DNA from 3 places in the Cupriavidus sp. GW822-FHT03E04 genome. Region 1 is predicted to be linked to each of the others. Evidence: predicted binding sites of a transcription regulator. Region 1 holds the regulator's gene; each other region holds the start of a gene.

Region 1 (4,254 bases):
GGGCACCATGGTGCTCAAATCCGACGCAGCCGAAGTCCGTACCGATCCCGAGGGCTACCAGTACGCGGTCGCGACCTCCAAGGGCGGCAAGCAAGCCTATATCCGCCAGAAGCGCGACAACGTCGACGAGTACATCGATGGCTGGGGCGACCGCATCGAATATGACGGCAAGCAGGAGTTGTCCAAGCTGATCGGGCGCGCCCGCATGGCCCGCCTGGCCGGCGCCAAGCTGGTCGACGAGATCCGCGGCGCGGTGATCACCTATGACAGCCGCAACGAGTTCTACACGGCCAGCGGCGGCGCCGAGAACGCGACCGCGGGCAGCCCGTCGGGCCGCGTGCGCGCCGTGCTGTCGCCCCGCCAGGAGCAGCCCGCCAGCGGTGCCGCAGCCAATCCGCTGCCGCTCAAGCCGGCAACTGCCCCCGTCAACCCCTGACCTGACGCCGCCACGTCCCTGATCCACGGATTCTGACTTCACCTTCATGACCGCTACCCAAACCGCACCGTCCCAGCCCGCCACCCTGAAGGACAGCAGCACGCTGGTCGTGCGCCACCTGAAGAAGCGCTACGGCTCGCGCACCGTGGTCAAGGACGTGTCGCTCGACGTGAAGAGCGGCGAGGTGGTCGGCTTGCTGGGCCCCAACGGCGCGGGCAAGACCACGTCGTTCTACATGATCGTGGGGCTGGTGGCGCTGGACGAAGGCGATATCGTGCTCGACGACAAACACATCAGCGGCCTGGCCATCCATGAGCGAGCACGCATGGGCCTGTCCTACCTGCCGCAGGAAGCCTCCGTGTTCCGCAAGCTCAATGTGCAGGAAAACATCCGCGCAGTGCTGGAGCTGCAGCTCAACGATGGCAAACCCCTGGGCAAGGCCGAGATCGAGCGCCGGCTGGACACCCTGCTGGATGACCTGCAGATTGCCCACCTGCGCGACAACCCGGCGCTGTCGCTGTCCGGCGGCGAGCGCCGCCGCGTGGAAATCGCCCGCGCGCTGGCCTCCGCGCCGCGCTTCATCCTGCTCGACGAGCCCTTCGCCGGCGTCGACCCGATCGCGGTTGGCGAAATCCAGCGCATCGTCAGCTTCCTCAAGGCACGCAATATCGGCGTGCTGATCACCGACCACAACGTGCGCGAGACGCTAGGCATCTGCGACCACGCCTACATCATCAGCGAAGGCGCGGTGCTGGCGTCCGGGCAGCCTGAGGACATCATCGCCAACGAGTCGGTGCGCAAGGTCTACCTGGGCGAGAACTTCCGCATGTAAGGGCGCGCGGCGCCTGCCGCGCATCGCCCCCCGGGCGGCTTCGGTGTCGCCTTTTATCCTTCAAACGATCATAGCGACACCAGCGATAGCAATTTCCGTTCCATCAGTACGGAAGTTGGGCATAAAATAGGTCGCATGAAACCGTCGCTACAGCTCCGCCTCTCGCAGCATCTCGCGCTTACGCCGCAACTCCAGCAGTCGATCCGGCTGCTGCAACTGTCCACGCTTGAACTGCAGCAGGAAGTGGAACAGGCGCTGACCGAGAACCCCTTGCTCGAGCGTGAGAACGACTGGCTGGACAGCCCGTTGCGCGTGTCTTCGGACGGCTCGGTGAACCTGCAGAGCGCGCCCGCGCCAGCGCCCGCCGATGGCCAGGGCACCAGCGAGAACCGCCCCGATGGCGCGCCCGAAGCCGACGACAGCTACTCTGACAGCAATGAGGATTACGGCAGCGACTGGAGCCTGGACGACTTCGCCCGCCGCCCGCAAGGCGAAGACGACGAAAAAACCCCGATGCAGCTGCGCGACGCCGAGCCCACGCTGCGTGAACACCTCATGGAACAGCTGGCGCCGCTCAAGATTTCCCTGCGCGACAAAGGGCTGGCTATCTTCCTGGTCGAGTCCCTGGACGATGACGGCTACCTGAGCACCACGCTCGAGGAAATCTGCAGCGAGCTGCCGGAGGAGCTCGAGTTCGAGGTCGACGAGATCCAGGCTGTGCTCACGCTGCTGCAGAGCTTCGATCCGCCGGGCGTCGGGGCACGCAACGCCGCCGAGTGCCTGGCGCTGCAATTGCGCAGGCTCAAGCATCCGCAGCGCGAACTGGCGCTGAGCATCGTCACCAACCACCTCGAGCTGCTGGCGGTGCGCGATTACACGCGCCTTAAAAAGGCGCTGCAAGTGGACGAACCGGAACTCAAGGCCGCACATGAACTGATCCGCTCGCTCGCGCCCTATCCCGGCCATGCCTACAGCCGGCCAGAAGCGGACTTCGTGGTGCCTGATGTTTTTGTTCGAAAATTGAGCGGCGGATGGATCGCCCACCTCAACCCGGATGTGATGCCGCGGCTACGCATCAACGACATGTACGCGCAGATTTTGCGCGGTGCAAAAGGCGATGCAGGCGCGGCCGGACTGCAGCAAAAGCTGCAGGAAGCACGCTGGTTGATCAAGAATATCCAGCAAAGGTTCGACACGATATTGCGCGTCGCACAAGCCATTGTCGAACGTCAAAAGAACTTCTTCACCCACGGTGAAATTGCGATGCGCCCCTTGGTTTTGCGGGAGATTGCCGATACACTGGGTTTACACGAGTCCACCATCTCTCGGGTGACTACCAATAAATACATGGCAACGCCGATGGGGACTTTCGAGCTGAAGTATTTTTTTGGCTCTCACGTATCCACAGAAACCGGCGGCGCGGCCTCATCAACGGCAATCCGTGCGTTGATCAAGCAATTGATAGGAGCCGAAGACGCTAGGAACCCCTTGTCCGATAGCCGGATTGCCGAATTGCTCGGCGAGCAAGGCTTTGTGGTAGCACGGCGTACCGTTGCCAAATACCGCGAAGCGCTCAAGATTCCCGCGGTCAATCTCCGTAAGACTTTGTAGCCGAGCTGCATCGCCTGCCTGATGCAGCTCTTTCAGAAGGAGAAACGCTATGAACTTCAAGATCAGTGGACACCACTTGGACATCACGCCCCCTCTGCGTGAGTACGTGGAAACGAAACTGGAGCGTATCGTCAGGCATTTCGATCAAGTCATTGGCGTAAGTGTGCTGCTCTCTGTCGACAATACAAAAGAAAAGGACCGGCGGCAGTACGCGGAAATCAATCTACATCTCAAGGGCAAGGACATCTTTGTCGAAGCGCATCATGAAGACCTGTATGCCGCTATCGACGCACTGGTCGACAAGCTCGACCGGCAGGTGATTCGCCACAAGGATCGCGTGCAGAGCCACGACCGTGAAGCGGTCAAGTATCAGATGGCCGCATCGCAGATGCAGCAATGACCGTGCCTGGCGGCCCACATACCGGGCCGTCGGTGTCAGTCCCTTGAAAAATGGAATCAAGCCGCGCCCAGAGCGCGGCTTTTTCGTTGCAGCCTACCCGATCGGGCCACACAGGGGATTCCGCAACGCATATGTACCAGTGTATGCTGTGCAATACATGGTTGACCGGCCTAGCCATTCCGGTGCATGCAGCACCGCTTGAGCGCATCGGCTATTGCAATGCACAAAGCGGAAGCGGGCCTGCTCTATAATGGCCAGACGCCCGACACCGGCATGGGGGGACACCCGGTGGAAACCTCGGGCCTTGGTTTTTTTACCTCTTTCCGCCCGGTGGGACGCCTCCTGGCCCCGGGCCTGCTTACTAGAAAACCCTGCGCATTCCACATGAATCGTTTGGCTAAATTGCTGCCACCCGGCAACATCAACCTCGACGTCAGCGTCACCAGCAAGAAGCGCGTGTTCGAACAGGCCGGGCTCCTCTTCGAGAACAACCATGGCGTAGCGCGCGCGACCGTGACCGACAACCTGTTCGCCCGCGAGTCGCTCGGGTCCACCGGCCTGGGCGCGGGGGTTGCGATCCCCCACGGCCGCATCAAGGGACTGAAGCAGCCACTGGCCGCCTTCATGCGCCTGGCCGAGCCGATCCCCTTCGAGTCGCCCGACGGCAAGCCGGTCGCGCTGCTGATCTTCCTGCTGGTGCCCGAACAGGCCACCCAGCAGCATCTGGAAATTCTCTCCGAGATCGCCCAGTTGCTGTCCGACCGCGAGATGCGCGAAGGACTGGCTACCCTGCCCACCCCCGACGACGTGCACCAGTTGCTGACGCAATGGCACCCTTGATCCGGCACTGAAAGCCCGTCCCTGAAAGCACCCGAATGGAACTCACTGGCGTCACCTCGCAGTCGATCTTCGACGACAACGCAGCCGATATCAAACTCTCCTGGGTAGCAGGACTGGAGGGCGCGGACCGGGCCT
Region 2 (4,254 bases), on a different contig from region 1:
TCAAGCTGGAGCAGGCCTCGCCGGTGCGCGTGGCGGCCCGCACGCCGGACGGCGTGTGGCATGTGGGCGGGGTGATGGTGGATGCCAGCGGCGGCGGCTGCACGGTGCCGGGCGCTACACGCCGCGACGGCTCATGGAGCACCACGCTGAACCGGGTCGAATCGCGCGTGTTCCCCGGCCTCGGCGGCGCCGGTGGCCGGGTGCGGCTACGTGTGATGCACCCGATGGACACCGGGCTGGTGGCCGGTATCCCCGCCTTCCATGTGGAGTCGCTAAACCTGCTCGACGCCACGCGGGAAGCGATGCTGCGGCTGACGCTATACGAACCGGTCGCTGAAAACCCGATCTTCTCCTTCGACCTGCGCGGGACCAGCGAGCGCGGCATGACGGTGACCGGGCGCGATAACAACGGCAACCGGTTCGCGGCGCAGGTGACGCCATGAAGCGCGTGCTCGGCATCCTGCTATGGCTGGCAGCGCAGGCGGCGCTGGCGCAGGCAGGGGACTATCGCCTGGCGCCACGCCAGGTCGCCGCCGACGTGTGGCTGCTGGAAGGGGCGAATGCGGATTTCGCGCCGGACAACGGCTGCAACATCATCAACACCGCCTTTATCGACACGGGTGATGGCGTGGTGGTGATCAATACCGGGCCGTCGCGCCAATATGGCGAGCAGCAGCGCCGTGCCATTGCTTCGGTCACGGCGGCGCCGGTACGGCTGGTGCTCAATCTGAACCTGCATCCGGACTACTTCTTCGGCAACCAGGCCTATGTCGACGTGGGCGGCAGCGCGCTGGCCGGCACCATCGACGGCGCCCGGCGCGAAGGGCCTGCCTATGCCGACAACCTCTATCGCCTGTGCGGCAACTGGATGCGCGACACCGAACCGGCGGCGCCGCGCCACATGCTGACCCCGGGCCGGCGCACGATCGGCAGGCACACCTTCGATCTGATCCGGATGGACGGCCACACCGCCGACGACCTGGTGATCGTGGACCGCAGCGCCGGCATTGTGTTCGCGGGCGGCGTGGCGTTTCGCGAGCGCGTGCCGACCACACCCCACGCGGATCTCAAGCGCTGGCTGGCCAGCCTGGACCAATTGCAGGCGTTGCTGCGCGACAGCGGCGCGCGGCTGCTGATCCCCAGCCACGGACCGGCGCTCGGCAGCGCGGATGCCGTCGCGCAGACACGCGGCTACCTGCAGTGGCTGGATGCCCGCATGACCCAGGCGGCAGCCCAGGGGCGCGACCTGGCCGAGGTGATCGCCATGCCGGTGCCGCAGGCATACGCACGCTGGGGCGCCATGCCGGCGGAGTACCTGCGCAATGTGACGCACCTCTACCCGGCGTATGAGGACGCCGCGTTGGGACGCTGAGTCAGGGCAGGTGTGCTGTTCAATTCCGCAACAACGGCAGCGGAGTGTTCCGCGCTGGTACGCCATCCAGGCATTAGCAGGCTGCCGCGGGCCCGGATGCGGGTGTTTTCCATTGGCATGGGAATTGCCAAGAGTCTGTCTGGTGTGCGTGGCACACCGGCGAGGATCGACAACGATCGACAACAAGAGAGAGGAGCAGACAATGAGGACGTTACGCGTGATGATGGTGCTCGCGGCGACTACCGCGAGCCTGGTGGCGCAGGCCGCGGTGACCGATGCCATGATCGAGAACGACGCGAAGTCGCCGGGCGACGTGCTGTCGTGGGGGATGGGCCCGCAAGGCCAGCGCTTTTCCACGCTGAACCGCATCAACACCAAGAACATCGGCCAGCTGGTGCCGGCGTGGTCGTTCTCTTTCGGCGGCGAGAAGCAGCGCGGGCAGGAAGCGCAGCCGTTGATCCACGACGGCAAGATGTTCGTGACCGCCTCCTATTCCCGCATCTACGCGCTCGACCTGAAGACAGGCGCCAAGCTGTGGAAATATGAGCACCGCCTGCCCGAGGGCATCATGCCCTGCTGCGACGTGGTCAACCGTGGCGCGGCCCTGTACGACAACCTGGTGATCTTCGGCACGCTCGATGCGCAACTGGTGGCGCTGGACCAGAAGACCGGCAAGGTGGTGTGGAAGGAGAAGATCGAAGACTATGCCGCCGGATACTCCTACACGGCGGCCCCCCTGATCGTCAAAGGCATGGTGCTGACCGGCGTCTCGGGCGGCGAGTTCGGCGTGGTGGGACGGGTCGAGGCACGCGACGCCAAGACCGGGCAGATGGTGTGGTCCAGGCCAGTGGTGGAGGGCCATATGGGCTACAAGTATGACAAGGACGGCAACAAGACCGAGAACGGTGTGACCGGCACCCAGAACGCCAGCTGGCCCGGCGAGACCTGGAAGACCGGCGGCGCGGCCACCTGGCTTGGCGGCACCTACGATCCGCAGACCGGCCTTGCCTACTTCGGCACCGGCAACCCGGGGCCGTGGAACAGCCACATGCGCAAGGGCGACAACCTGTATTCGGCCTCGACCGTTGCGCTCGACCCCGCCACCGGCAAGATTGTCTGGCACTACCAGAACACCCCGAACGATGGCTGGGACTTTGACGGCGTCAACGAGTTCGTGACCTTCGACCAGGACGGCAAGCGCCTGGGCGGCAAGGCCGACCGCAACGGCTTCTTCTACGTCAACGACGCCACCAGCGGCAAGCTGGTGAACGCCTTTCCCTTCGTCAAGAAGATCACCTGGGCCAGCAGCATCGACCTTAAGACCGGACGACCCAACATGATCGCGGAAAGCCGGCCGGGCGACCCGGCGGCGGGCAGCGATCCGAAGAAGGGCCAGTCCGTGTTCGCCGCGCCGGGCTTCCTCGGGGGCAAGAACCAACAGCCGATGGCCTACAGCCCGCAGACCGGCCTGTTCTATGTGCCAGCCAATGAATGGGGCATGGATATCTGGAACGAACCCGTGGGCTACAAGAAGGGCGCCGCCTTCCTCGGCGCCGGCTTCACCATCCATCCGCTCAACGAGGACTACATCGGCTCGCTGCGCGCGATCAACCCCAAGACCGGCAAGATCGAGTGGGAAGTCAAGAACTACGCGCCGCTGTGGGGCGGGGTGATGACCACTGCCGGCGGGCTGGTGTTCTGGGGCACGCCGGAGGGCTACCTGAAGGCCGCGGATGCCAAGACCGGCAAGGAACTGTGGAAGTTCCAGACGGGCAGCGGCGTGGTGGCGCCTCCGGTTACCTGGGAGGAGGGCGGCGAGCAGTATGTGGCGGTGGTGTCGGGCTGGGGCGGCGCCGTGCCGCTGTGGGGCGGGGAAGTCGCCAAGCGCGTGAATTTCCTGGAGCAGGGCGGATCGGTGTGGGTGTTCAAGCTGCACAAGAGCTGAATGTTGCCGGACACCATGTAGCGTAGCTGCCCCGCGCGTGCCGGCATCGCACACCGGCGCCGGCACGCGCAAGGGCGGGTCGATGATCAGAGCATTGGGACGTAGATATGCAGAAGGCGAAAGGATTCCTGCCGTTGACGGCCACGGCCACGGCCACGGCCACGGTCGCGATGGTGGCGATGGTGCTGTGTGCCACCCGGGTCGAAGCGGCGCCCGATATGCAGGCGCTGGCCGACAAGAGCGGCTGCTTTTCTTGTCACAGCATGAAGACCAAGGTAGTCGGGCCAGGCTTTGCCGAGGTAGCGGGCAAGTACAAGGGCGACGGGGAAGCACCCGAGCGGCTCGCGAAAAAGATCCGTGAGGGCGGGAAAGGCGTTTGGGGACGGATTCCCATGCCGCCACACGATCAGCTCAGTGAGACGGATGCCAGGAAACTGGCAGAGTGGGTTCTGAGTATCGGATGAGCATTGGAGGAGCATTGGAGGAGACCGGTGTCAGACCTGATGGTCGGATAAAAACCGGAGACGAAGGAAGGATTCGCAAGGACGTTTCACATCGGCCCGCATGGCTGCCCAGGCACGGTGTGAAACGTCTTTGATTTTTCTGTTCTCGATTTTCTATTTACCTCTTTCACTACCAGCGCAGTCCGCTTCGCTGCTTAGCCTGAGCGAATTCCCATCGCTGCGGAAGACCATCCCGTGCTCCCGGCCGCGCGCCTGTGCCTCGGCCAGCCTGCCCTGTAGCACGATCTCCATGACCTTCCCATGGTCTCCCGACCGATCGCACACCGGATCCGTGGCGGCGGCATCGCCGGTCAACAGGAACGCCTGGCAGCGGCACCCGCCATGGTCTTGCGCCTGCGAGTCGCAGGAGCGGCAAGGCTGCGGCAGCCAGTGCGTGCCGCGAAAACGCTGGAAGGCGTCGCTGTTGCGCCATA
Region 3 (4,254 bases), on a different contig from region 1:
CGTGCAAGTGAAGATAATCTAATACAGATTATTAGCTTTTGTGTTGTTGTGGCCGATGTGCTGCGGCTCAGGCGAATATGTCAGCCAGCCCCTAGCTTGGAGGTCATAAATATGCAGAGCAGTTCGTTGCAGATGCGCCGCGAAAGAGTGATGCCCGACCTCCACGCGCTGGAAACCTTCATGACTGTTTGCGAGGTGGGCTCAATGGCACTCGCCGCACAGCGGATGGGCGTGAGCCAGAGTGCCGTCAGCCAGATGATCAAGGTGCTGGAGGGAGCCTACGGCGTGCAACTGCTCGATCGCGAGGTGCGGCCAGCCAGGACGACACGTGCTGGCAACATCCTGCTGGAGATGGCCGACAGCCTCCTTGCTGATGCGCGCAACATCTCTAACCGTCTCAGGCAGAGTGTGCGCCAGGATCATGCCCAGCTCCGGCTGGGCTGCGTGGATTCGTTTGCGGCCACTGTCGGCCCCTCACTGATTCGCGCGCTGTCGGGTTCGGCCCGCCAGCTTCAGCTCTGGTCGGGACTTACGCCTAGCTTGAATACACAGCTACTGGCGCGCGACCTCGATCTGGCGGTATGCACCGAGGTGCCGTCCGATCCCCGCGTGGCACAGCGCATGCTCTTCTCCGAAGCCTGGGTCGCCGTGCTGCCACGAGGCGCGGACAGCTCTGCGCTGCGAGAGGCTCTGGACATCAAACGCCAGGCGCAACTGCTACCGCTGATCCGCTATACCTCGCGCTCCGTCATTGGGCAGCAAGTCGAACGATTCCTGCGCCACCTGGGCGTCGAGATGCCACAGCGTTTTGCTTTTGACGCGACCGATCCCTTGCTAAGCGTGGTGGCCGCCGGTCTGGGCTGGGCCATCAGCACGCCGTTGTGCCTTTGGCAGTCGCGTGCTTGGCTGGACCAAGTCCAGGTGGTGGCGCTGCCGCCATCCAGGCTGGGCCAGCGCGAGTTTCATCTACTGTACCGCGATGCGCAATGGTCGCAGACCGCCGACGAGATTGTGCGTTTGACCCGCACGACGCTCGAACTGGATCTGTTGCCAGCCTTGCGCGCGGCTATGCCCGCGCTTTCTTCCGGCGCGCTAGTCGTGAGCGCGCCATTTCCAACCCCTTGAAGACATCATCATGAGCACGCCTGTTTTTGAACTCCACCAGGGCACGTTGCCGCTGCTGATCTCGATTCCTCACCTGGGCCGGCGCTTGCCCGAGGAGATCCTGCCGTCCTTGTCGGAGGAAGCCAGCATTGTCAGCGACACAGACTGGCATCTTGACCGGCTCTACGGATTCGCCCAAGACCAGGGTTATTCGGTGCTCAATGCGACGCTCTCTCGCTACGCTATTGATCTCAATCGACCGCCAACCGGAGAAAGCCTGTACCCGGGGCAGACGACGACCGGCCTGTGCCCGATTGAAACCTTCAAGGGCGTGCCGCTCTATCGGCCCGGTCAGATGCCTGACGACGCGGAGATCGCTCGCCGCCGTGAGACCTACTGGCGGCCCTATCATCAGGCGCTGCGCGCCGAGCTGGACCGGCTCGTCCGGCTGCATGGCTGCGTCTTGCTGTGGGAAGCGCATTCCATCGCCAGCGTGCTGCCGCTGCTGTTTGAGGGCACGCTGCCGGACCTCAATCTGGGGACCAACTCGGGCGCCTCCTGTGCCGACGCGGTGCTGCGGGCCGCGCTGGCTCCGCTGGCCACCATGCCCGGAGGGCGGGGCTATACCTATGTTGCCAATGGCCGTTTCACGGGAGGCTACATTACGCGACATTACGGCGAGCCGCACAAGTGCGTCCATGCCATCCAGCTGGAAATGGCGCAATGCCTCTATATGGACGAAGAAGCCCCCTTTAACTATCGATCGGAACTGGCCGAACAGGTCCAGCCGCTGCTAAAGGCCATGCTAGCTGGGGCACTGGAGCAGATCCAGAGTATCGGCCGCGCGTCTTGATCTGCAGTGCTGTCACTCTCTATTGGTGCAACATGAGGGCGCGCCGTCGCACGCATGACGGCGTTGCCGGCCCTCGCCCTTGATTCCCTCGCGCACGACACTGGCGTTCCGCTGGCGCGTGAAGGCTCCCCGCCCCAGGTCTATGCCATGCTGCCGCACCATGAGGGTCACAAATAACGGTGTGAGCTGATGGCCGGCTGTCGGGCGGTCCGTCCCCGCACTGCCCAAGAGTGCCGGACGGACCATAGGCGCGGGGGGCCTGGTCCTGTCGTGCGCAATTGCCAGTCTCAATGGCTGGCGTGCACCAGCGGCGCGTGCGCCAATCCGATGGAACGATATGCCCACGCTTTCGGTGCCTCATCGCCCCGGCTCAGCTCCCGGCGCTGACCGGACCATTCCTTTCCAGATTCACCGGACCACGTTCCCACGCACCATTGGCAAGTGCGCGAGCGCATTGCGCCCCATTGCGGCGCGGCAACTTCGTAATCTTTTAAGTACTTCTTAATAGGAATATTTAATTCCCAGCATGAATACTGGCATGGTACTTGCGCAATGGTGAGAAGTTGGCCAGCGGGCCACGTTTTTCACCATTGACTGGAATGCCATGACAAGCTCTGCAAGACACGGAATTCGCACGGGAGGTGCCCTTTTTGCGTTGATGGCCAGCTCCTGCTGGGCTCAGACAGCGAAGGCCGTACCAACCATCAGTGCTGGCGACACCGCCTTTGTTTTCACATGTGCATTGGTCGTTTTGCTGATGACGCTGCCCGGCCTGGCCTTGTTTTACGCCGGCTTGGCGCGCGCAAAGAACGTGCTGTCGGTTTTGACGCAAGTGTTTGCCGTAGCGTCGCTCATCTGTGTGCTGTGGGCCATCTATGGCTACAGCTTCGCGTTTGCGGATGGCGGGGACTGGCAGGCCTATATCGGCGGGGCTTCCAAACTCTTCTTGAGCGGAGTGACGCCGGAGTCGGTTCACGGCACCATCCCCGAACTGCTGTACTTCTTGTTCATGATGATGTTCGCGGCAATCACGCCAGCCATCATCGTGGGTGGCTTCGCCGAACGCATGAAGTTCTCGGCAGTGCTGGTGTTCATGACCGTCTGGTTCACCATCAACTACGTGCCCATGGCGCATATGGCCTGGGGCGGCGGGTGGGTCTTCGTCTGGGGGAGCCAGGACTTCGCTGGCGGCAACGTGGTGCACATCAATGTCGGCATCGCGGCCCTGGTGGCGGCCTGGATGGTTGGACCGCGCAAGGGCCTGCATGCCACCGCCATGGCACCGCACAACATGACCATGACCATGACTGGCGGCTCCTTGCTGTGGGTGGGCTGGCTTGGATTCTGCGGCGGCTGCGCCCTATTGGCCAATGGCTTTGCCATGCTCGTCATCGTGAACACCATGCTCGCGGGAGCAGCGGGCGCCATGTCGTGGCTGTTCATCGAATGGTTGCACCGTGGCAAGCCCAGCTTGTTGGGCGTTGTCACGGGTGCAGTCGCCGGCCTAGTAGGTATCACACCAGCATGCGGATTTGTCGGGCCCATGGGGGCGTTGATGGTCGGTGCCATCGCCTCGCCTTGCTGCATCTGGGCGGTCGAGAAGCTCAAGCCCGCGCTAGGGCTGGACGACTCCTTCGACGTGTTTGCGGTGCATGGCGTTGGTGGCATTGTCGGCGGCCTGCTTACGACCATGTTTGCCTTGCCCGCTTTGGGCGGCGTCGGCTTGCCCGAAGCGCGGGACTTCGGCGGGCAGATGCTGGTCCAGGTTGGCGCTATTGGTTTCAGCATCCTGTTCTGCCTGGCCACGAGCTACATCGCACTCAAGGTGGCCTCGCTGTGCTGCCGCGGGCTGCGTGTGGACGAAGACAAAGAAGTCGAGGGGCTCGACACATCCGAACATGGCGAAACTGGCTACAAGCTACCCGCCTGACCCCTTCCACTTGAACTCGCGAGGCAGCCTCATGGCGATCAAATTTATTGCCGCGATTATCAAGCCCTTCAAGCTTGACGACGTCAGGAACGCGCTGGCGGGCGTCGGCATACAGGGGCTCACGGTGACCGAGGTCATTGGCTGTGGCCTGCAGAACGGTCATACAGAACTGTGCCGCGGCGCGGAGTATGTGAAGGACCTTCTGCCCAAGCTCAAACTGGAACTGGCCGTCGACGGTGTCTTGGCCGATCGCGCAATCGACGCGATCCGGTGGTCCGTGCTCACTGGCAAGCTCGGCGACGAGAAAATCGTTGTGCACAGCGTGGCGGATGTCCGCTGCATCCGCACTGGTGAGCGGGGGCACGAT

The links. Region 1 encodes sigma-54, which starts transcription at its own class of promoters, with help from an activator protein. Its sites were predicted from a motif close to TGGCANGNAANCTGCTTT; they were not measured.
Region 2: a site for sigma-54 is predicted at 1,486-1,503, ahead of AC1RQC_RS00875 (PQQ-dependent methanol/ethanol family dehydrogenase). Genes of this name have one in related genera too.
Region 3: a site for sigma-54 is predicted at 2,492-2,509, ahead of AC1RQC_RS31875 (ammonium transporter). Genes of this name have one in related genera too.

What each region holds. Positions count from the first base shown of each region.
Region 1 covers NZ_JBXANI010000016.1:161,216-165,469, reverse strand. The annotation lists gene lptA (lipopolysaccharide transport periplasmic protein LptA) at 1-436, shown strand, start outside; gene lptB (LPS export ABC transporter ATP-binding protein) at 483-1,268, shown strand; gene AC1RQC_RS23915 (RNA polymerase factor sigma-54) at 1,404-2,879, shown strand; gene hpf (ribosome hibernation-promoting factor, HPF/YfiA family) at 2,929-3,279, shown strand; gene ptsN (PTS IIA-like nitrogen regulatory protein PtsN) at 3,664-4,119, shown strand; gene hprK (HPr(Ser) kinase/phosphatase) at 4,155-4,254, shown strand, end outside.
Region 2 covers NZ_JBXANI010000001.1:192,502-196,755, reverse strand. The annotation lists gene AC1RQC_RS00885 (quinoprotein dehydrogenase-associated SoxYZ-like carrier) at 1-443, shown strand, start outside; gene AC1RQC_RS00880 (quinoprotein relay system zinc metallohydrolase 1) at 440-1,372, shown strand; gene AC1RQC_RS00875 (PQQ-dependent methanol/ethanol family dehydrogenase) at 1,575-3,317, shown strand; gene AC1RQC_RS00870 (c-type cytochrome) at 3,488-3,781, shown strand; gene pqqE (pyrroloquinoline quinone biosynthesis protein PqqE) at 3,935-4,254, opposite strand, start outside.
Region 3 covers NZ_JBXANI010000027.1:46,909-51,162, forward strand. The annotation lists gene AC1RQC_RS31865 (LysR family transcriptional regulator) at 112-1,125, shown strand; gene hutG (N-formylglutamate deformylase) at 1,136-1,957, shown strand; gene AC1RQC_RS31875 (ammonium transporter) at 2,616-3,887, shown strand; gene AC1RQC_RS31880 (P-II family nitrogen regulator) at 3,925-4,254, shown strand, end outside.